3 regions of the Streptomyces sp. NPDC048734 genome follow, and region 3 is predicted to be linked to each of the others. Evidence: riboswitches for the same ligand, from Rfam matches in the RefSeq annotation. Region 3 holds a riboswitch; each other region holds the start of a gene.
What was found. Region 3 has a riboswitch for thiamine pyrophosphate ahead of thiO (glycine oxidase ThiO). Riboswitches for the same ligand answer to the same signal wherever they lie in the genome.

Region 1 (7,076 bases), on a different contig from region 3:
TCCGCGTCGCGGCCGCCCGGGGCGGGAAGACCCTGCTCGACGCCGACATCGCGCCCAACCTGACCACCCCGGCCAAGGCCTGCCAGGCGGACGCCACGCCCACCGCCCCCGCCACGCCGTCGGCCCCCGCCACGCCGTCGACCCCCTCGACGCCGCCCTCCGACACCGTCTCACCCCCGGCGACGCCGGAAACCCCGGCCCCGTCGGCCTCCGGGAGCGACAGCACCACGCCCGCCGACACCGCGAGCAACGCCCCGTCGCCCGCCCAGGAGTCCAACCTCGCCGAGACCGGCGCCAGTTCCCGCACCGGCCTGATCGTCGGCATCGCGGCCGTCCTGGTCCTCGTCGGCGGCGGCGCGGTCTTCTTCGGCATGCGCCGCAAGGGAACCGGCAACCGCTGACCGTCCGAGTGGCCCGCCCCGGGCCGATGGGCGGGGCGGGCCACTCGCCGGTTCAGCCGAAGGCCGTCTTCTCCAGCCAGAACTCCAGCAGCTCACGATCGCCGAGAACCTCCAGCTCCGGCGCGTCCAGGGGCAGTCGGCGGTAGAAGGCGAGCAGGACCGAGGTGAGCGGGCCGCGCAGCGCCACGGACGCCTTCGCGTGTCCCCGCCGCCAGACGATCCCGCGCTCGGTCAGCTCCACCCACCTCCCCCACCCTGCGGGCGGGGGGTCCGCCATCCCGCTTCGCCCGGCGTCCAGCCCCGCCGGCGCGTCGGTGGCGTGCAGATGGATGCTGCGGCCCCGGTGTTCCGCGGCGCACAGCTCGGCGGACGCCCGGTGCGGCAGGTTCCGCTGCACCCACGCCACGAGGTACAGCCACTCGTCCAGCGCGTCCGCGGCGACCTCCGGCGCCACCTCGTAGGGCAGCCCGGCGGCGAGCGCGGCGTCGGCGCGGTGCACGGTGATCTCGTGGGTCATCCGGCGGGCCCAGAACCGGGTGTCACCCTCCCCCGCCCAGCCCCACACCTCGGTGTCGGGCCCGGCCTCCCGCAGCGCGGCGACGACCCTCTCACCGGCCTCCGTGAGCCATGCGTCCAGCACGGCCGGGTCGGCCCGGGCCTGCGGACCGCCGTGCGCGGGGATCTGCTCGTCCCTGATGTTCTCCCGCGCCCGGGTCCGCACCAGCAGCTCCACCCAGCGCAGGGCCCCGCCCGTGTGCCGGACGAGCTGTTCCAGGGACCAGTCGGGGCAGGTCGGCACGGTGGCCGACAGGTCGGCACCGGAGGTCACGATGGACCTCAACTGCCCCACCTGGTGCGCGATTTCGTCGCAGTACCGATCATGCGAGAGAAGGCTCATGCGCCACACCGTACGGGCGGGACGATCAGTCGAGCACGACGATTTCGGTCGCGTCGAACTCCACCCCGACCGTGTCCCCGGTCTCCGGCGCCAGCCGCAGCGCGCAGGCGGCCTCCAGGCGCGGGGCGTCCCGCGGCTGGAGGCGGACGGCGACGTGGGTGCCCTTGAAGGTGCGGGCGGCGACCGTGCAGGGCAGGCCCTGTCCGGCCTCGACCAGCCGCACCCCGGCCGACCGCACCAGCAGCGTGCGGGTGCCCTGCGGGGAGCCGGCCGGCACCGGCACCTTGCCCCACGGTGTGTCCGCGGCCTCCCCGGTGACGCTCGCCTCCACCACGTTGTCGAAGCCGAGGAAACGGGCCACGAACGCGTCCGCCGGCCGCTGCCACACCTCAAGTGGCGTGCCGGACTGGGCGATCCGCCCGTCCCGCATCACCACGACCCGGTCGGCCAGCGCGAACGCCTCGCCCTGGTCATGGGTGACCGCGAGCACCGTGGTGCCCAACCGGTCGAAGAGTTCGCGCAGTTCGACGACCAGCCGCTCCCGCAGCGACCGGTCGAGCTGTCCGAGCGGTTCGTCCAGCATCAGCAGCCGTGGGCTGGGCGCGAGCGCGCGGGCCAGCGCCACCCGCTGCTGCTCACCGCCGGAGAGCGCGGCGACGGCCCGCCCGGCCGCGTCCGGCAGCCCCACCAGATCGAGCAACTCCCCGACCCGTTCGCGCTGTCGTCCCCGGTCGACGCCGCGCATGCGCAGTCCGAAGGCCACGTTGCCGCCGACGTCGCGCTGCGGGAACAGCTGATGGTCCTGGAACATCAGCCCCAGCCCGCGCCGGTGCGCGGGCACCCCCGACTGGTCCCGTCCGTCCAGCACCACCCGTCCGGCGTCCAGTGGTTGCAGCCCGGCCACCGCCCGCAGCAGCGTCGACTTGCCGCTGCCGCTGGGCCCGAGCACACACACCACCTCGTGCTCGACGACGGTGAGATCGACGGCGTCCAGCACCGCCCGGTCCCCGAACCGCACGGTCACGGCTTCCAGCCTCAGCATCAGAACTCCCCGGTACGGTCGACGGGGGTGCCCCCGGTCGAGCCTGTTCGAGACTGGGGGCGGATCCGCTCCAACAGCAGCAGGGCGATCGCGCACACCAGCATCAGAATCGTCGACAGGGCCATGGCCTGGCCGTAGTTCAGCTCGCCGGCCCGCCCCAGCAGCCGTGCCACGGCGACCGGCAGGGTGGGGTTGTCGGGCCGCGCGATGAACACCGTCGCGCCGAACTCCCCCAACGACACGGCGAAGGCGAACCCGGCCGCGACCAGCAGTGCCCGCCGCACCATCGGCAGGTCCACCTCCCGCCACACCCGCCACGGTGACGCCCCGAGCACGGCCGCGGCCTCCCGCAGCCGCTCGTCCACGGCCCGCAGCACCGGCAGCATGGTCCGCACGACGAAGGGCACGCCGACCAGCGCCTGCGCGAGCGGTACGAGGATCCAGGTGGCCCGCAGGTCCAGCGGAGGTTCGTCCAGCGCGATCAGGAAGCCGAAGCCGACGGTCACCGCGGAGACCCCCAGCGGCAGCATCAGCAGCGCGTCGAACCCGCGGACCAGGCGCCCGGCGTCCCGCCGGGTCAGGGCCGCCGCCGCCAGAGCGCCGATCGTCACCGCGATCGCGGTCGCGGCGAGGGCGTACTCCAGCGAGTTCCCGACCGCCTCGATCGGCGGCACCAGGAACACGTTGCCGTCCTCGCTCGTCAGAGCCCGGTAGTAGGCGAAGTCGGGGGCGTCGAGGGAGCGCTGCACCAGCACGGCCGGCGGCAGCACGAGCAGCAGCGCGACCGTGCCGAGCACCCCGGCCAGCAACGCCCACTGCCCCACGCCGCGCGGTCGCCGTGCCGTCCCCGCCGCGTCCACGAGCCGCAGCGCGCTCTCCCGCCGCCGTACGGTCCACGCGTGCACGGCGAGGATCGCGCCGACGGCGGCGAACTGGACGATCGTGAGAACGGCCGCCGTCGACAGGTCGAAGATCTCGGAGGTCTGCCGGTAGATCTCGACCTCCAGCGTGGAGAACGTCGGCCCGCCGAGGATCTGCACCACACCGAAGGAGGTGAAGGTGAACAGGAACACCATGAGCGCGGCGGCGGCTACGGCCGGCGCGAGCGCCGGGAGGGTGACCTGCCGCCAGGCCCGCAGCGGCGAGGCGCCCAGCACGCGCGCGGCCTCCTCCTGGCGCGGGTCGAGCTGCGCCCACAGCCCGCCGACCGTGCGCACGACCACGGCGTAGTTGAAGAAGACGTGGGCCAGCAGGATCGCCCACACGGTGGTGTCCAGCCGTACGCCCCACAGGTCGTCGAGGAGGCCGCCGCGCCCGACCAGCGCCAGGAACGCCGTACCGACGACGACGGTCGGCAGGACGAACGGGACGGTCACGACGGCCCGCAGGACCTGCTTGCCGGGGAAGGAGAAGCGGGCGAAGACGTAGGCGGCGGGCAGCGCGAGCAGCAGGGTCAGCGCGGTGGAGGCGAGCGCCTGCCAGGTGGTGAACCACAGGACGTGCCGGATGTCGGACTGTCCGAGCACGTCGAGCAGGCGCCCGAAGTGCCAGCCGCCGCCGGAGTACAGTCCCCGCGCGGTGATCGCGGCGACCGGGTAGGCGAAGAACAGCCCGAAGAACGCGACGGGCAGGGCCATGAGCCCGAGCCGAGCCGCGCTCCCGGTACGCCGACGGCGGCCGGCCGCCCGCGGCTTCACTTCAGTACGAGCGAGGTCCACGACTTGACCCACTGGTCGCGGTCCGCGGCGATCTTCGCCGGGTCCATCGTCTCGGGATCCTCGGCGGCCGGGCCGTACTCGGTGAACTCGGCGGGCACGGCCGCGCCCTTCGCCACCGGGTAGACGAACATGTTGAGCGGCATGTCCTCCTGGAACTCCTTCGAGATCAGGAAGTCGATCAGCGCCTTGCCGCCCTCGCTGTTCTTCGCGTTGCTCAGCAGTCCGGCGAACTCGACCTGCCGGAAGCAGGTGCCGACCGCGACGCCGGTCGGCGCGGTCGTCGGCTTCGGGTCGCCGTAGATCACCTCGGCGGGCGGGGAGGAGGCGTAGGAGACGACGAGCGGCCGGTCCGCGCCGGCCTTCCTGCCGCCGGCCGACCCGGAGAACTCCTCGTTGTAGGCCTGCTCCCAGCCGTCGACCACCTTCACGCCGTTGGCCTTGAGCTTCTTCCAGTAGCCTTGCCAGCCCTCGTCGCCGTACTTCGCCGCGGTGCCCAGCAGGAATCCGAGGCCGGGTGAGGAGGTGGAGGCGTTCTCGGTGACGAGGAGGTTCTTGTACTCCGGCTTCACCAGGTCGTCGAAGCCGGCGGGGGGCGCCAGCTTGTGGTCGGCGAAGTACTTCTTGTCGTAGTTGACGCAGACGTCGCCGTGGTCGACGGGCGTGACCCGGTGCTTGCCGGCGTCCAGCTGGTACCGGCCGTCGACCTGGTCGAGCCCCCGCGCCTCGTACGGCTGGAAGAGGTCGTTGTCGAGCGCGCGGGAGAGCAGGGTGTTGTCGACGCCGAAGAAGACGTCGCCCTGGGGGTTGTCCTTGGTGAGGATCGCCTTGTTGACGGCCTGCCCGGTGTCGCCGTCCTTGAGGACCTTCACCCGGTAGCCGGACCGCTTCTCGAAGTCGGCGAGCACCTTCTCGGAGACGGCCCACGAGTCGTGGCTGACGAGGGTGACGGTCCTGCTCCCGCCCTGCGCGGATCCGCCGTCGTCCGACGATCCGCAGGCGGACAGCGTGACGAGGCCGAGCACGACGGCCGCGGCCATGAACGTCCTGGTGTGCACTGGTATTCCTCCTGGAGGTGACCAGGAAGAGACGCGGCCCTGCCCGGGGACCCGCGAGGGGGCTCCCGGGCAGGGCGCAACAGCTCGAGTGATGACCGAACTTCCTACCCAGAATGACCTGGGCGAGGTTCAGAGGGTCTGCGGCCCGGTTGCCGCACTCTCAGCGCTGTGGCGCTCCCCTGTCGGAATATGAAGATGTCTGGTTCGTCGCACTGTCCGAAAACAGGACCGTACTGACGTCGGCCAGACTACCGCTCGGTGGCGGCGAGCTGACCACACGCCCCGTCGATCTCCTGACCGCGGGTGTCCCGGACGGTGACGGGCACCCCGTGCGCCGCGATGGCCTCGACGAACGCCTTCTCGTCCTCGGGCCGGGAGGCGGTCCACTTGGAGCCCGGCGTCGGGTTCAGCGGGATCAGGTTCACGTGCACGGGCCGGCCCTTGAGCATGCGCCCGAGCCGGTCGCCCCGCCAGGCCTGGTCGTTGATGTCGCGGATCAGCGCGTACTCGATGGACAGCCGGCGTCCGGACTTCTCGGCGTACTCGAACCCGGCGTCGAGCACCTCGCGCACCTTCCACCGCGTGTTCACGGGGACGAGGGTGTCGCGCAGCTCGTCGTCGGGGGCGTGCAGCGAGATCGCGAGCCGGCACTTGAAGCCCTCGTCGGAGAACCGGTTGATGGCCGGCACCAGCCCGACCGTCGACACGGTGATCCCGCGCTGCGAGAGCCCCAGCCCGTCGGGCGCGGGGTCGGTGAGCGCACGGATCGCGCCGACGACCCGCTTGTAGTTGGCGAGCGGCTCGCCCATTCCCATGAACACGATGTTGGACAGCCGGGCCGGCCCTCCGGGGACCTCCCCGTCGCGCAGCGCCCGCATCCCGTCCACGATCTGGTGGACGATCTCGGCGGTGGACAGGTTCCGGTCCAGCCCGGCCTGCCCGGTCGCGCAGAAGGGACAGTTCATCCCGCAGCCGGCCTGCGAACTGATGCACATGGTGACCCGGTCCGGGTACCGCATCAGCACCGACTCCACGAGCGTGCCGTCGAACAGCCGCCAGAGCGTCTTGCGGGTGGTCCCCTGGTCCGTGGACAGGTGCCGTACGACCGTCATCAGCTCGGGCAGCAGCGCCTCGCGCAGCTTCTCGCGGGCGCCGGCGGGGATGTCGGTCCACTCGGCCGGGTCGTGCGCGAACCGCGCGAAGTAGTGCTGGGACAGCTGTTTCGCACGAAACGGCTTCTCACCGATCCCCGCCACCGCCTCCTTCCGCTCGGCGGGCGAGAGGTCGGCGAGATGCCGCGGCGGCTTCTTGGCTCCGCGGGGGGCGACGAAAGTGAGTTCTCCGGGCTTCGGCATAACCCTTCCAGTGTCGCAGATCCACTCGGATGCCCCGGTCGGCTCATACGACGAGCCCCCGTCCTCGGGGGACGGGGGCTCGTCGCGGGTGCGGGGCGGGAAGTGACTCAGCCGGAGCCCACGAACAGCACCAGCAGCAGCCACACCACCGGCGCGGTGGGCAGCAGGGAGTCCAGCCGGTCCATGATGCCGCCGTGGCCGGGGAGCAGGGTGCCCATGTCCTTGATGCCGAGGTCCCGCTTGATCATGGACTCGCCAAGGTCGCCGAGCGTGGCGCTGGCCGCGACCGCCAGGCCGAGCAGCAGGCCCTGCCACCAGGCGCCGTCCTCGATCAGGAACTGCATGCACAACGCGCCCACGACCATCGCGAAGGACACCGCGCCGAGCAGGCCCTCTCGGGTCTTGCCGGGGCTGATGCGCGGAGCGAGCTTGCGCTTGCCGAAGCGCCAGCCGACGGCGTACGCCCCGGTGTCGCTGACGACGGTCAGGAGCAGGAAGGTCAGGACGCGGCGCGCTCCGTCGTCCGCGGTGAGCATCATGGCGACGAACGTGGCCAGGAACGGGACGTAGAAGGCCGCGAAGACACCGGCCGTGACGTCCCTGAGGT
Region 2 (7,076 bases), on a different contig from region 3:
GGGGCCAGGGAGCGGCCGACGGAGGCGGGGGCGATGCGGGCACGACGGGTGGAGGCGGCGGAGGTGTAGGCACGGACGATGTCTCCGGGCCGGCTGCCGTGACGGCGGGCTCCTCATCGACGCTGATCCCGAAGTCGCTGGCGAGGCCCGCGAGCCCGGAGGCGTACCCCTGTCCGACCGCCCGGAACTTCCAGCGCCCCTCCCTCAGGTACAGTTCACCGCCGATGAACGCGGTCTCGGTCTCCCCCCGCATGTCGAACCGCGCCAGCTCCGTCGGACTCCCGGCGTCGAGCAGTCTGAGCGTCAGACCGGCCACCTGTCCGAAGGTGCCGCCGTCGGCGGACGCGCACAGTTCGACACGGGCGACGGCACTCTCCAGCGAGCGCAGGTCCACCTCGACCGTGTCGGTGGTGACGCCGCCGACGCTCCGCTTCCCCAGGTGCCGCACGGCTCCGGAGGCGTGCCGCGGCTGGTTGTAGAAGACGAAGTCCGCGTCGTCACGCACCTTGCCGACGTCCGTCAGCAGTAGGGCCGACACGTCCACGTCCGGTCCGCCGCCCTGTTCGGACCAGCTGATCTCGACGCGTACGGACGGCACGTCGACCGGCAGATTGGCGCCCTTGCTCATGGATTGCGCTGTCATGACACCAGTCTGCCGAGCCACAGCCCAGAAGCACCTCCCCCAACGGAAACCAACGGCCGGCCGCCCGCGTCCCACCCTCGGCCCGACCACCACCGACGCCGCCCCGACCCGGAACATCACGGCCCGGCTGCCGTGCCCCCAACCGGCACGGCGGCCTCGCCGTTACCGCGCGTCGGTCCGCGACCGGCGGATACACCCGATTGTCCGCGGCCGCGAACTCCTTGGACTTCTGTGCCATTCCCTCCTCGACCTCCTCCCGGCGGCCTGCGTGCTCACGGCGGATGTCTTGGGAGATCTTCACCGAGGACCAGTTCGGGCCGGAATCACTGATGAAGACAACGTGCCGACGCGCTACGACCCGTTCCAGGTCCCTTTCCGTCGCAGGCGCTCTTGACGCGCCCTCTCTCCCCACGCAGCCAGTGAAAAAACTGCGCCCATCATCACGCCGCCCAGGAGCACCCATGTGATGTCGGCGAAATGTGTCTCACTTGTGAGCGCCACCGATGCGAAAGCTCCGGTCGCGGCGGCGGCGCCCAGCAGCCCTACCCTCAGCGGGTATCGCGCCGCGTAGCGCTGTGTACGGGTTGGAGGGCGTTCACCGCCCAAGGTGCGATCCACGGCCCGGAAAAGCAGCACCACACTCCCACCGAACCGTCTCAGTCTCCGAGCCACTTCCACCATGGCGCGAGCGTAGATGCGCTGTTCCAGCGTCGTCCATGGGATCGGTGAAGCACCGTACGGGCCCCTTCCCCCGTCAGAAGGGGCCCACGCCGGCGAGCGGGCGTCGTCTCAGTCCGCGATCGGCAGGTACACCCTGTTCCCGGTCGCCGCGAACTCCTTCGACTTCTGGAGCATCCCCTCAGCGACCTCCTCAGCCGTCGCACCCGCAGCCGCCGTACCGCCGAACCGCTCTGTGATGCTTTGGCTGATCTTCATCGAGCAGAACTTCGGCCCGCACATCGAGCAGAAGTGGGCCGTTTTCGCCGGTTCGGCCGGCAGTGTCTCGTCGTGGAACTCCCGTGCGGTGTCCGGGTCGAGAGCCAGGTTGAACTGGTCCTCCCACCGGAACTCGAAACGGGCGTCGGACAGCGCGTCGTCCCATTCCTGCGCACCGGGGTGCCCCTTGGCGAGGTCGGCTGCGTGGGCGGCGATCTTGTAGGTGATGACGCCGGTCTTGACGTCGTCACGGTTGGGCAGACCCAGATGTTCCTTGGGTGTGACGTAGCAGAGCATCGCCGTACCCCACCAGGCGATCATCGCGGCACCGATGCCGGAGGTGATGTGGTCGTACGCCGGGGCGACGTCCGTCGTCAGCGGGCCGAGCGTATAGAACGGAGCTTCATCACAGATCTCCTGCTGAAGGTCGATGTTCTCCTTGATCTTGTGCATCGGGACGTGTCCCGGACCTTCGATCATGGTCTGAACATGGAAACGCTTCGCGATGCGGTTGAGTTCCCCGAGGGTGCGCAACTCCGCGAACTGGGCCTCGTCGTTGGCGTCCGCGATCGAGCCGGGCCGCAGCCCGTCGCCCAACGAGTACGTGACGTCATAGGCCGCGAGGATCTCGCAGAGTTCCTCGAAGTTCTCGTAGAGGAACGATTCCTTGTGGTGGGCCAGGCACCACGCGGCCATGATCGAGCCGCCGCGGGAGACGATGCCGGTCTTGCGGTTCGCCGTCAGCGGGACATACGGCAGGCGCACGCCCGCGTGGACGGTCATGTAGTCCACGCCCTGCTCGGCCTGCTCGATCACCGTGTCCTTGTAGATCTCCCAGGTGAGCTCCTCGGCCCGACCGTCGACCTTCTCCAGCGCCTGATAGAGCGGCACCGTGCCGATGGGGACCGGCGAGTTGCGCAGCACCCACTCACGGGTGGTGTGGATGTTGCGGCCGGTGGACAGGTCCATGACGGTGTCGGCGCCCCATCGGGTGGCCCAGGTCATCTTCTCGACCTCCTCCTCGATGGAGGAGGTCACCGCCGAGTTGCCGATGTTGGCGTTGACCTTCACCAGGAACCGTTTGCCGATGATCATCGGCTCGATCTCCGGGTGGTTGACGTTGGCGGGCAGCACCGCACGTCCGGCCGCGATCTCCTCACGGACGACCTCGGGCTCCACGTTCTCCCGGATGGCCACGTACTCCATCTCCGGCGTGATCTCACCCCGGCGCGCGTAGGCGAGTTGAGTGACCGCCTGCCCGTCCCGGCCACGGCGCGGCAGGCGGGGCCGTCCGGGGAAGACCGCGTCGAGGTTGCGCAGTCCGCCGCGCGGTGAGGTGTGTTTGATCCCGTCGTCCTCCGGACGGACGGGGCGGCCCGCGTACTCCTCCGTGTCACCGCGGGCGATGACCCAGTTCTCCCGCAGAGGCGGCAAACCCCTGCGGACGTCCGTCTCGACAAGCGGATCGGTGTACGGACCGGAGGTGTCGTACAGCGTGACCGACTGCCCGTTGGTGAGGTGCACCTGACGGACCGGCACGCGCAGGTCGGAGCGCGGGCCCTCGACATACGCTTTGTGCCATCCGATGGACTTCCCGGCCTCCCCGTCGCCAGAGACCTCGTCGGAGGTCTGCGCGGAGGCAGGCGTGCGTGCGTCCTTGTTGGTCATGAGACCTACTCCCTACGCCGGCATTACCCGGTAACAGGTTCAGCGGTCGACGCAGCGGCTTCCGTCTGCCGACGATTCATGTGAAACATCACTCGGTGGAGGTGACGTTCCACGTGAAACATCGCGAAGATGGAGGTCAGCGTCCTCTCAGCCCGGTGCTCCGAGCTCCCGCGTGTGCAAAAGTGCCTCCACGCTAGCGTCCTTTGTGGCGCGGTGAACAGTGGGCCTCGGTCGTTCTTGCGATGATCGGGCAGTGACCACGACACCCCATCCTCCGTTCCCACCGCCCGAACAGCCCCGCGGCCCGGGCATTCCTCCCGCCGGACGCTCCGGGCGAGGTCAGGGGTACGGCCCCGGTGGCGGTTCCGTTCCCGGATCGGGCCCTCGTCCGGATGCCGGTCCGGGTCTGAGTGCGGGGCCCAACAGCGGGTACGGCTTCGGCCACGAGGGCGGACAGGGCTCCGGCGGGGGCCACAGCCATCTGCCCGACGACGGTGCGCACACGCCTGGGGCCGGGGCCGGCCAGGGCGGGGTTCCCCGTGCGGGTCGTGGGCGCGGTGCTGATGAGGGAAACGGAAGCGCCGGCGGAGGCTGGGGACACGGCCCCGGCCCAGGTGACGGGCACGGTGGTGGGCGCGGTGGCCATGGCCCCGGTCCGGGCGGCGGCCACGGGCACAGCCACAGTCATGGCCCGGCCGCCCCTGTTTCCAAGCATCTGCGCAAGGTCATCGCGGCCGTTCTCATCCCCTTCGCCGTGGCCGTGCTCGCCGGTCTGGTCGTGCTGTGGCCCGGTGGTGCCCCGGCACACGAGCGCACCGGAGTCGGCTTCGACCGGCAGACGCAGCGGGCGACGGTCTCCAACGTCGAGAGCATCAGCTGCTCATCGGCGAACGCCTCGGGCGGCACCCCCACCGGTGACACCTCCACCGCTGAAGGCTCCTCCGCGGCCCAGCAGGCGAACGGAACCTGCAAGAAGGCCACGATCCGCGTGGACACCGGCGCGAACAAGGGCCGTACTTTCACGGAGATCGTCCAGCCGGACCAGTCACGGCAGCTGCACGAGGGGCAGAAGGTCGTGGTCGCCTACGAGCCCTCCGCGCCGAAGGACCTTCAGTACTCGGTGACCGACGTGGACCGCCGCGTCCCGCTGACCGTACTCGCCCTCATCTTCGCCGTCGCCGTCGTGGTCGTCGGGCGACTGAAGGGGGTCATGGCGCTGGTCTCACTGACCATCAGCTTCATGGTGCTGAACTTCTTCGTCCTGCCCGCGATCCTGCAAGGCTCGAACCCGCTCGCGGTGGCGGTCGTGGGGGCGAGCGCCATCATGCTCATCGCTCTCTACCTGTGTCACGGTCTGTCGGCCCGCACCTCCGTGGCTGTTCTGGGCACCCTCATCTCCCTGTTGCTGATCGGCGTCCTCGGCTCCTGGTTCGTCGACTGGGCGGCGCTCACCGGCAACACGGACGACAACACCGGTCTGATCCACGGCCTGTACCCGACGATCGACATGAGCGGTCTGCTCCTCGCCGGGATCATCATCGGATCACTCGGTGTCCTCGACGACGTGACGGTCACCCAGACGTCGGCGGTCTGGGAACTGCACGAGGCCAACCCCACAATGAGCTGGCGGGGGCTGTACCGGGCGGGCATCCGGATCGGTCGCGACCACATCGCGTCCGTGGTCAACACGCTCGTCCTGGCCTACGCCGGCGCAGCCCTCCCGCTGCTCCTGCTGTTCTCCATCGCGCAGAGCAGCGTCGGCACGGTCGCCAACAGCGAGCTGGTCGCCCAGGAGATCGTGCGCACGCTGGTCGGTTCGATCGGTCTGGTCGCGTCGGTTCCGGTGACCACGGCACTCGCCGCGCTCGTGGTGTCGGCGGACCGGTTGGGTACGGGCGCTCCCACCGCGGCAGCTCCGGCGGCGCCGGGGGCGTCGTCGGCCGGTACGGCGGGTCCGGCCGCGCAGATCGCTCGGGGCGGCAGGGGCAGGCGCCGCAAACACTGACGCTCCCCCGGGTGCGCGAAAGGCGGCATCGGACACGACGCCCTTCGCGCACCCGGGACGTCATCCGCCTCCTGCAGGCCGCTTCGCCGATCGGGGCGGGCCGATTGCCAGGCGCACCGTCGCCGTTCCAGCAGAAGCGTTACTTCACCGGCGTGCCACCAAGACCTCACCCGGCGCTCTGTTCCTCCGCCAGGATCCGGTCCAAGGCCTCGTCGAGATGGGCGTCGAAGTCGGCGAAAGCACCCTCCTGCCCCAACGGGACCAGCTTGTCGGTGCGGTCGAGGAAGGCCACGAGCGGAGCCGCCGACGATCGGAACACCGCTTGGTCACAGCCCACTTGAAGCCGGATCAGCACTTCACCCAGGAGATCCCGGTCGGCCGGCGAGACCCGCACGTCTCCCTCGCCGCACGGTCTGCCCACCCCGTCGATGAGCAGCTCACGCCCGAACGCCCAGGTCACCGGGGCATCACCGGGCAGATGAAACGTGAGCCGTACGGCATACGGATCACAGGTCTCGTAGCCAAGTTCCACCGGGATGCGGAAAGAGAGCTCCTCGGAGACGAGAAAGCTCATCATGACCTCTGCCTCTACTGCCTGCACGGACTCGCGCATCGTCCTATCCCGTCATCGCCGGCGACTGGCTGGGAATCAACCCCTGACACTGCTGGCATCTTGCTGAACGCGCACAACAGATCACAAGGAGTGATTTTTCAGATGCTGATAGAGACAGCAAGTGACCCCAGCGTCCGCCCGACCTCGCTCTGCAACTGCTGTACCGCCGTCGGCAGCCGGTCGGCCTGATGAGCGGGAAGGGAAATGGCCATGGTGGCGGCGCTCGTACCCACGGTGATCGGAATCGCGGCACACACCGTGCCCAGCGCGTACTCCTGCCGCTCGACGACCGTCTCCATCCGCCGCATGCGGGCCAGCCGCCGCAACAGGGTGTGATCGTCGCGCACGGTGTACGGCGTGATCGACTGCACCGGGTAACGGTCCAGGTGATCTCGGCGGGACGTCTCGTCCAACTGGGCCAGCAGGCACTGGCCGATGGCGTGCGCGTGTCCGGTCTCACGGAAGTCGGCCCATTCCTCGACCGCCGGATTGCCCGGGGTGTCGGAGACGCACATGACCTCGATCTCGCCGTCCTGGTAGCGGGCGTAGTACACAGGAACACCGATCGAATCGCGCCAGTGCGCGAGGGTGGCGGCCACGGTGCTGCGACGTTTCTGCGCGGCTCCGCTGCCGCCCAGGCGCTCGGCCGCCTCACCGAGGAAGAACATCCCCTTGTCCCGCTGCAGATAGCCCTCGTGTACGAGGGTGCGCAGCAGGTGGTACGCCGTGGGCAGCGCCAGGTCGGTCTCGCGGGCGAGTTGCTTCGCCGGAGCCCCGCCGTGATGCCGGGCCACGGATTCCAGCAGCCGCATGGCGCGCTGCACGGACCCGATGAGCGTCGCCCCGGGTTGCGGCTGTTCGGGGACGCCTCTGCCCGCGGGGCGCTGGAGCAGGGGTGTGGTGGAACGCGTGCGGATGGAGGGTGGGTGAGGTGCCGCGAACGCTGCGGTGTCAACCGTGGCCAAGGGTCACTCCCGAAGTTCGAGAGGGCGGTCCGTGCGGGGAACACGGGAGGGAGGGGGCGCCGCTCACGGAGTGTGACCCCGCGAAGGGTTCCGGACTTTAACGACCCGCCGCCGCCGACGGTCCCGCTGTCCGGAAAACTTCCCCCGGCCGAGGGAACCGGCGATCGCTGTCACCGGTGCCCGCTCCCCGCACCGCTCACCAGCCGCCGCGTGAGGAGGAACCCGCCGTGACCTTCCGGACCACGT
Region 3 (7,076 bases):
CGTCCAGGATCACCGGCACGCGCGCGTTCTCGACGATCAGCTGGAAGTTGTGGGGGTTGCGGATGCCCAGTCCGGACCCGATCGGCGAGCCCAGCGGCATCACCGCCGCACACCCGACGTCCTCCAGCTTCCGCGCCAGCACCGGATCGTCGTTCGTGTACGGCAGCACCGTGAACCCGTCGTCGACCAGCGTCTCCGCCGCGTCCAGCAGCTCGACCGGATCGGGGAGCAGCGTCCGCTCGTCGGCGATGACCTCCAGCTTGACCAGGTCGGTGCCCAGCGCCTCCCGCGCCAGCCGTGCCGTCAGGACCGCCTCCCCGGCCGTGAAACACCCCGCCGTGTTCGGCAGCACCCGGATGCCGAGCCGTTCCAGGACCGACAGCACGGACCCGTGCACCGAGGGGTCCACCCGCCGCATCGCGACGGTGGTCAGCTCGGTGCCGGACGCGACCAGCGCCCGCTCCAGCACCTCCAGGCTGGGCGCGCCGCCCGTCCCCATGATCAGACGGGACGAGTACGCCGTACCGCCGAGGACGAAGGGATCGTCGGCCATGGCTCAGCCTCCCTGGACGGCGGTGAGGACTTCCACGCGGTCTCCGTCGCAGAGGGCGGTGGCGGACCACCGCGCGCGCGGGACGACGGTTTCGTTGAGGGCCGCGGCCACCCCGGAGGACGCCGGCGTCAGGGACCGTACGACGCTGTCGAGGGCCGTGCCGGGAGCGACCTCGCGCCGCTCACCGTTCACCGAGATCTTCATGCGGGCTGCTCCGAGAGTGCGGCGGCGTGGAAGCGCCGGGGGGTGAAGGGACGGGCCTCGGCGGGGAGTTCGCCGGTGACCAGCGCGTGCGCCAGCACGTCCCCGGTGACCGGCGCCAGCAGCACGCCGTTGCGGTAGTGCCCGGTCGCCAGCAGCAGTCCGTCCAGCCCGGTCGGCCCGAGCAGCGGCGCGTTGTCCGGTGAGCCGGGACGCAGCCCCGCGCGGGTCTCGGTGAGCGGCAGCTCGGTGATCCCGGGGACCAGTTCGTGGGCGTCCCGCAGCAGCTCGTACACGCCGCCCGCCGTCACCGTCGTGTCCCAGCCCAGTTCCTCGCTCGTCGCCCCGACGACCAGCTCGCCGTTCTCGCGCGGCACCAGGTAGACCTGGCTGCCGCGCACCACGGCCCGGACCGTCCGGGTCAGGAACGGCGCGTACCGCCGCGGCACGGTCAGCCGCAGCACCTGCCCCTTCACCGGCCGCACCGGCGGCAGCACCTTTGCCGGGACGCCCGCGAGCCGCCCGCTGAGGCTGCCCGCCGCGAGCACCACCTGCCGCGCCGCGAGCGTCGTACCCGCGCGCGTGCGCACTCCCGTGGCGCGCCCGGCCGACACCGTCAGCCGCTCCGCCCGGTCGCGGTGGAAGGCCACGCCCGTCCGCTCACAGGCGGCCACCAGCGCCGCCACCAGCCGCCGCGGATCGACCTGGTGATCCCCGTCCACCCGCAGTCCGCCCCGCACCCCGGGCGCGAGCAGGGGCTCCAGCCGCCGGCACTCCCGGCCGGACAGCCACTCCGAGTCCAGCCCCGACCGCCGTTGCAGGGCGTGCAGTTCCCGCAGGTGGGCGCGGTCGTCGGCGTCCAGCGCGACCGCGAGGGTCCCGGAGCGGCGGTAGCCGAGGTCGTGGCCGGTCAGTTCGGTCAGCTCGGCCGCGAAGTCCGGGTAGCGGCGGGCCGATTCCAGGTTCAGACCGAGCAGTGTCTGTTCGCCGTGGTGCAGTTCGGAGACGGCGGCCAGCATCCCGGCCGCCACCTGTGCGGCCCCGCCGCCCGGCTCGGGATCCAGCACCACCGTGGCGAACCCGCGCTGCGCGGCCCGCCACGCGGTGACCAGCCCGATGATGCCGCCCCCGACGACGAGGACGTCCGACGTGACTGAGGACATGGGCGTCCAGCCCCTCCCTTCGCCGGCATGACCCGGATCAGGTTCGTACGGTCGGAGGCCGCCAGCCTCCCTCTCAGCCCGGTGCGTCCGGGCTCCCGCGAGTGCTCTAGGTTGGCCACCCTAGTCCCCCGTCCTCCGTCTCGGTAAGGGAGCCTCCTCTCGTGGCCCGTTCGCTCGACGGCCTGGTCCTGGCCCCGGTGGCCGACCAGGCCCCCGGTCAGGTCGGCACCCGCACCCGCTTCACGTACCGCGAACGCGACGGCGTCGTCTGGGCCGACTACGCGGGCGGCGACGTCGTCCGCGGGCATCTCGTGGGCACCCGGCGGGGGGACCGGCTGGACTTCCGGTACGTCCAGCTGGGGCGCGACGGGACGACGTCGTCCGGGCACTGCGCGTCCACGGTCGTCGAGCTGCCCGACGGGCGGCTGCGCCTCGACGAGACCTGGCAGTGGGAGTCGCGGGCCGGCAGCGGGACCAGCGTGGTGGAGCAGATCACGGAGCAGGACGGCTGACTGACGACACGTCAGCTGTCTAAGGTGATCGGGTGAGCGAGCAGACGCGGGAAGAAGACGGGCGGGCGGCGCGACGGGTGGTCGTCGTCGGCGCGGGGATGGCCGGGGTGCAGACCGCGGTCGCCCTGCGCGAACAGGGCTTCGACGGCACGGTGATCGTCGTCGGCGCCGAACCCCACCAGCCCTACGACCGGCCCCCGCTGTCCAAGGCCGTCCTGCTCGGCAAGGCCGAGCACTCCGCCTTCGACGTCGACTTCGAGAGCCTCGACGTCGAACTCCGGCTCGGCAGCGAGGCCCTCGGCGTCCGCCCCGCCGACCACGAACTCGACACCGAGTCCGGGCCCGTCCCGTACGACGTCCTCGTGCTCGCCACCGGCGCCGAACCGATCCGGCTGCCCGGCGCCGAGGGCGTTCCCGGCGTCCATCTGCTGCGCACCCTGGACGACGCCGAACGGCTGCGGCCGGTGCTCGCCGGCCGGCACGACATCGTCGTCGTCGGCGCCGGCTGGATCGGCGCCGAGTTCGCCACCGCCGCGCGCGAGGCCGGCTGCGCGGTCACCGTCGTCGAGGCCGCAGACCGGCCGCTGGCCGGCGCCCTGCCCGCCGACGTCGCCGCCGCGATGACCGCCTGGTACGCAGACAGCGGCACCGGACTGCGCACCCACGCGCGCGTGCGGCGCGTCGAGCCCGGCGCGGTCCTCCTCGACGACGGGTCCCGGCTGCCCGCCGACGCCGTCGTGGTCGGCATCGGCGCCCGCCCCGCCACGGCCTGGCTGACCGGCTCGGGCATCGAGCTGGGCCGGCACGGCGAGGTCGTGGCCGACGCCGGCCTGCGCACCTCCCTGCCCGACGTGTACGCGGTCGGCGACTGCGCGTCCTTCCCCTCCGGGCGGTACGACGAGCGCCTCCTGGTCCACCACTGGGACAACGCCCTCCAGGGCCCGCGCACGGTCGCCGCGAACATCCTCGGCACGGCCCGCGGGGAGGCCCCCGCGGTCTACGACCCGGTCCCGTACTTCTGGTCGGAGCAGTTCGGCCGCTTCGTCCAGTACGCCGGGCACCACGGCGGCGCCGACACCACCCTGTGGCGCGGCGACCCCGCCGGACCGGCCTGGACCGTCTGCTGGCTGCGCGACGACCGCCTGGTCGCCCTGCTGGCGGTGGGCCGCCCGCGCGACCTCGCGCAGGGCCGCCGGCTGATCGAGTCGGGCACGCCGGTCGACCCGGAGCTGCTCGTGGACCCGGAGCGGCCGCTCAAGACGGCGACGGCCTGACCGGGGCGTCTCCGGGGCGTCTCCGGGGCATCTCCGGGGCGTCACCGGTGCTCCGTCCGGAGGGGTCCCGCGGCGTCCGGCGGCGGCCCCGTCCCCCTGGGGGGAGCCTCGGGTACCGACTGTCGGTCCGGGATGGCAGTCTTGGGGGGTGACCGAGATTGACGCAAAGATCGATGCTCTCGTCCCCGCCTGGCTCACCCTGCCCGACATCGCGGAGATGCTCGATGTCGACGTGACGCGTGTGCGGCAGCTGGTCAAGGAAGGCCAGCTCGTCGCCGTACGCCGTGGTGAGAACAGGGCGCTGCACGTCCCCGCCGCCTTCATCGACGAGGACAAGGTGACCAAGGGCCTGTCCGGGACCCTGACCCTGCTGCGGGACGACGGCTTCACGGACGAAGAGATGCTGGAGTGGCTGTTCACGCCCGACCCGTCCCTGCCCGGGACCCCGGCGCAGGCACTGAGTGAGAACCGCGGCACGGAGGTGAAGCGCCGCGCCCAGGCGCTCGCCGTCTGAGCCCGAGATCCGCTCCACGGATCCGCCGCTCTCCACGGATCCGCCGCTCTCCACGGATCCGCCGCTCTCCACGGATCCGCTGATCCGCTGATCCGTCGATTCACGGATCCGCCGATCCGTTCGGAGACCTGCCGCGCGGACTCGCCGTCAGAACCGCCAGGTGTGCGGCCGTGGTCCGCCGCGGCCGCACACCGCCGCCCCGGGAAAGACCCGAGGCGCCGCCCACGTCCCGGGGGACCCACGCATGCCCGACACGGCCCGCTCCCAGCTCGCCGACGCCCGCCTCTACCTCTGCACGGACGCCCGTAAGCGCCAGGGCGACCTGCCGGAGTTCCTGGACGCGGTCCTCGCGGGCGGCGTCGACATCGTGCAGCTGCGCGACAAGGGCATGGAGGCGGCGGAGGAGCTGGAGCACCTCGAGGTGTTCGCCGACGCCTGCGCCCGCCACGGCAGGCTGCTCGCGGTCAACGACCGGGCGGACGTCGCCCATGCCGCCGGCTCCCAGGTCCTCCACCTCGGCCAGGGCGACCTGCCGGTCCCCGCGGCCCGCGCCCTCCTCGGGGCCGGCGTGCTGATCGGCCGCTCCACGCACAGCGAGGCGGAGGCGGACGCCGCGGCCGTCCAGGAGGGCGTCGACTACTTCTGCACGGGCCCGTGCTGGCCCACCCCCACCAAGCCCGGCCGCCCGGCCCCCGGCCTCGGCCTGGTCCGTCACACGGCGGCGCTGGGCACCGGGCGTCCCTGGTTCGCGATCGGCGGCGTCGACCTCGGCAACCTCGACGAGGTGCTGGAGGCGGGCGCCCGCCGCGTCGTGGTCGTCCGGGCGATCACCGAGGCCGACGACCCCGGGGCCGCGGCGGCGGAGTTCGCCGAGCGGTTGCGCGCGGTCTGAGCCGGGCGCCCGGACGCCGGCCCGTTCACCCGTCCGGCCTCCTCGCCCGTCCCCGTCCCGGTCCCTCCCGTCCTGGTCCTTCCCGTACCGGTCCCTCCCGCGCCGGCCCGGTCCCGCGCTGTCCGTCGACCTCCCCTCCCGGCTCGCGCCCGCCTGTCCAAGGGGTGGACAACAAGGCGACAATTCGGGCAAATTTCCGAGTTTCGGTGAGGGGAGGCCCCTCCCCTGGCTAACCTGCGGGTATGGCCCTCGGAACCGCATCCACCAGGACCGACCGCGCCCGCACCGTGCGCGACATCCTGGCCACCGGCAAGACGACCTACTCGTTCGAGTTCTACGCGCCGAAGACCGCCCAGGGCGAGCGGAACCTGTGGAACGCGCTCCGGCGGGTCGAGGCCGTGGCCCCCGACTTCGTCTCCGTCACCTACGGCGCCGGTGGCACCACGCGGGCGACCACGGTCAAGGAGACGCAGCAGATCGTCGTCGACACCACCCTCACCCCGGTCGCGCACCTCACGGCCGTGGACCACTCCATCGCCGAACTCCGCAACATCATCGGCCAGTACGCCGACGCCGGGATCCGCAACATGCTCGCCGTGCGCGGCGACCCGCCCGGCGACCCCATGGGGGAGTGGGTGCCGCATCCGCAGGGCCTCACCTACGCCGCCGAACTCGTCCAGCTGATCAAGGAGTCGGGCGACTTCTGCGTCGGCGTCGCCGCCTTCCCCGAGATGCACCCGCGTTCCAGCGACTGGGACACCGACGTCGCGCGCTTCGTCGACAAGTGCCGGGCCGGCGCCGACTACGCCATCACGCAGATGTTCTTCGAGCCCGACTCCTACCTGCGGCTGCGGGACCGGGTGTCGGCGGCCGGCTGCGCGACCCCGGTGATCCCCGAGATCCTGCCGGTGACGAGTGTGAAGATGCTGGAGAGGCTGCCCAAGCTCAGCAACGCCCACTTCCCGGCGGCGCTGAAAGAGCGGATCCTCACAGCCAAAGACGATGCGGCCGCTGTACGCTCCATTGGCATCGACTTCGCCACGGAGTTCTGCGCTCGGCTGCTCGCCGAGGGAGTGCCCGGACTGCACTTCATCACGCTCAACAACTCCACGGCGACGCTGGAAATCTACGAGAACCTGGGTCTGCACCACCCACCGCAGGCCTAGACCGGCCGCACCGCCTTACGACACACTGCGGAGCGGCCGAGGGGAGAGGGGCGTACATGGGCTGGACGGTCCTCTACATCGCGTTCGGCGTCGTCGCGCTGTGGCTGCTCGGTGAGGTGCTGCTGCAGTACAAGGCACGGCTGCGCTGGCGGCTGCTCGCCTTCGGCGGCTTCCTCGGCGTGGTGGTCGGTGTCCTGATCCCGTCGGTCGTCGTCATCGGTGTGGGGGCGGCCGCCTTCGCGGTCGGCCAGACGTACGTCACGCTGTCGTTCCGCCGCGGCTTCGCCGAGGGCTGGGCCGTCAGCCGCCCCGGCACCGAAGGCACCAAGCGCCGCCGCGGCAAGGGCGAGCACCAGGACCCGACCCTGGAGGTCTCCGACCTGGAGGAGACCGAGGGCGGCCCCGACCCGTACGGCCGGGACGCGGGCACGACGTTCGGCGACGACATCGCGTACGGCCAGGACAAGGGCGCCTACGGCGACGACGACCGCGACGACGTGTTCACGCCCACCGCGCGCGGCGCCGGCGCCGCGGCGGCCGAGGCCACCTCCGTCTACGAGCCGCAGCCCCTGCCCGACGACACCGGCTCCTACGGCGTGTACAGCGACACCGCCCACGCGTCCGCCGCCCAGACCCAGGACCAGTACGCGACCACCGCCCAGGGCGCCGACCAGGGGTACGGCTACGACGGCTACTCCGGATACGGCCAGCAGCAGTACGGCTACGACGCCTCCGGCGAGCAGCAGTACGCGGCCTACTCCGACCCCTACATCGGCACCCAGACCTACGGTGGCGGCTCCT

Region 1: another riboswitch for thiamine pyrophosphate. It lies ahead of ACGFQC_RS30905 (thiamine ABC transporter substrate-binding protein); the one in region 3 lies ahead of thiO (glycine oxidase ThiO).
Region 2: another riboswitch for thiamine pyrophosphate. It lies ahead of thiC (phosphomethylpyrimidine synthase ThiC); the one in region 3 lies ahead of thiO (glycine oxidase ThiO).

What each region holds. Positions count from the first base shown of each region.
Region 1 is NZ_JBICUZ010000016.1:93,376-100,451, reverse strand. Features, by position in the region: gene ACGFQC_RS30925 (LAETG motif-containing sortase-dependent surface protein) at 1-401, shown strand, start outside; gene ACGFQC_RS30920 (maleylpyruvate isomerase family mycothiol-dependent enzyme) at 454-1,299, opposite strand; gene ACGFQC_RS30915 (ABC transporter ATP-binding protein) at 1,325-2,344, opposite strand; gene ACGFQC_RS30910 (ABC transporter permease) at 2,341-3,978, opposite strand; gene ACGFQC_RS30905 (thiamine ABC transporter substrate-binding protein) at 4,035-5,114, opposite strand; TPP riboswitch at 5,198-5,305, opposite strand; gene rlmN (23S rRNA (adenine(2503)-C(2))-methyltransferase RlmN) at 5,363-6,469, opposite strand; gene ACGFQC_RS30895 (phosphatidate cytidylyltransferase) at 6,577-7,076, opposite strand, start outside.
Region 2 is NZ_JBICUZ010000003.1:543,484-550,559, reverse strand. Features, by position in the region: gene ACGFQC_RS11480 (VWA domain-containing protein) at 1-643, opposite strand, end outside; gene thiC (phosphomethylpyrimidine synthase ThiC) at 1,433-3,247, opposite strand; TPP riboswitch at 3,240-3,429, opposite strand; gene ACGFQC_RS11470 (YibE/F family protein) at 3,729-5,252, shown strand; gene ACGFQC_RS11465 (SsgA family sporulation/cell division regulator) at 5,419-5,865, opposite strand; gene ACGFQC_RS11460 (IclR family transcriptional regulator C-terminal domain-containing protein) at 5,964-6,758, opposite strand; gene ACGFQC_RS11455 (DUF5326 family protein) at 7,027-7,076, opposite strand, start outside.
Region 3 is NZ_JBICUZ010000001.1:986,325-993,400, forward strand. Features, by position in the region: gene ACGFQC_RS04340 (thiazole synthase) at 1-553, opposite strand, end outside; gene thiS (sulfur carrier protein ThiS) at 557-757, opposite strand; gene thiO (glycine oxidase ThiO) at 754-1,917, opposite strand; TPP riboswitch at 1,915-2,026, opposite strand; gene ACGFQC_RS04355 (hypothetical protein) at 2,079-2,429, shown strand; gene ACGFQC_RS04360 (FAD-dependent oxidoreductase) at 2,462-3,703, shown strand; gene ACGFQC_RS04365 (Rv2175c family DNA-binding protein) at 3,852-4,217, shown strand; gene thiE (thiamine phosphate synthase) at 4,462-5,109, shown strand; gene metF (methylenetetrahydrofolate reductase [NAD(P)H]) at 5,352-6,275, shown strand; gene ACGFQC_RS04380 (hypothetical protein) at 6,332-7,076, shown strand, end outside.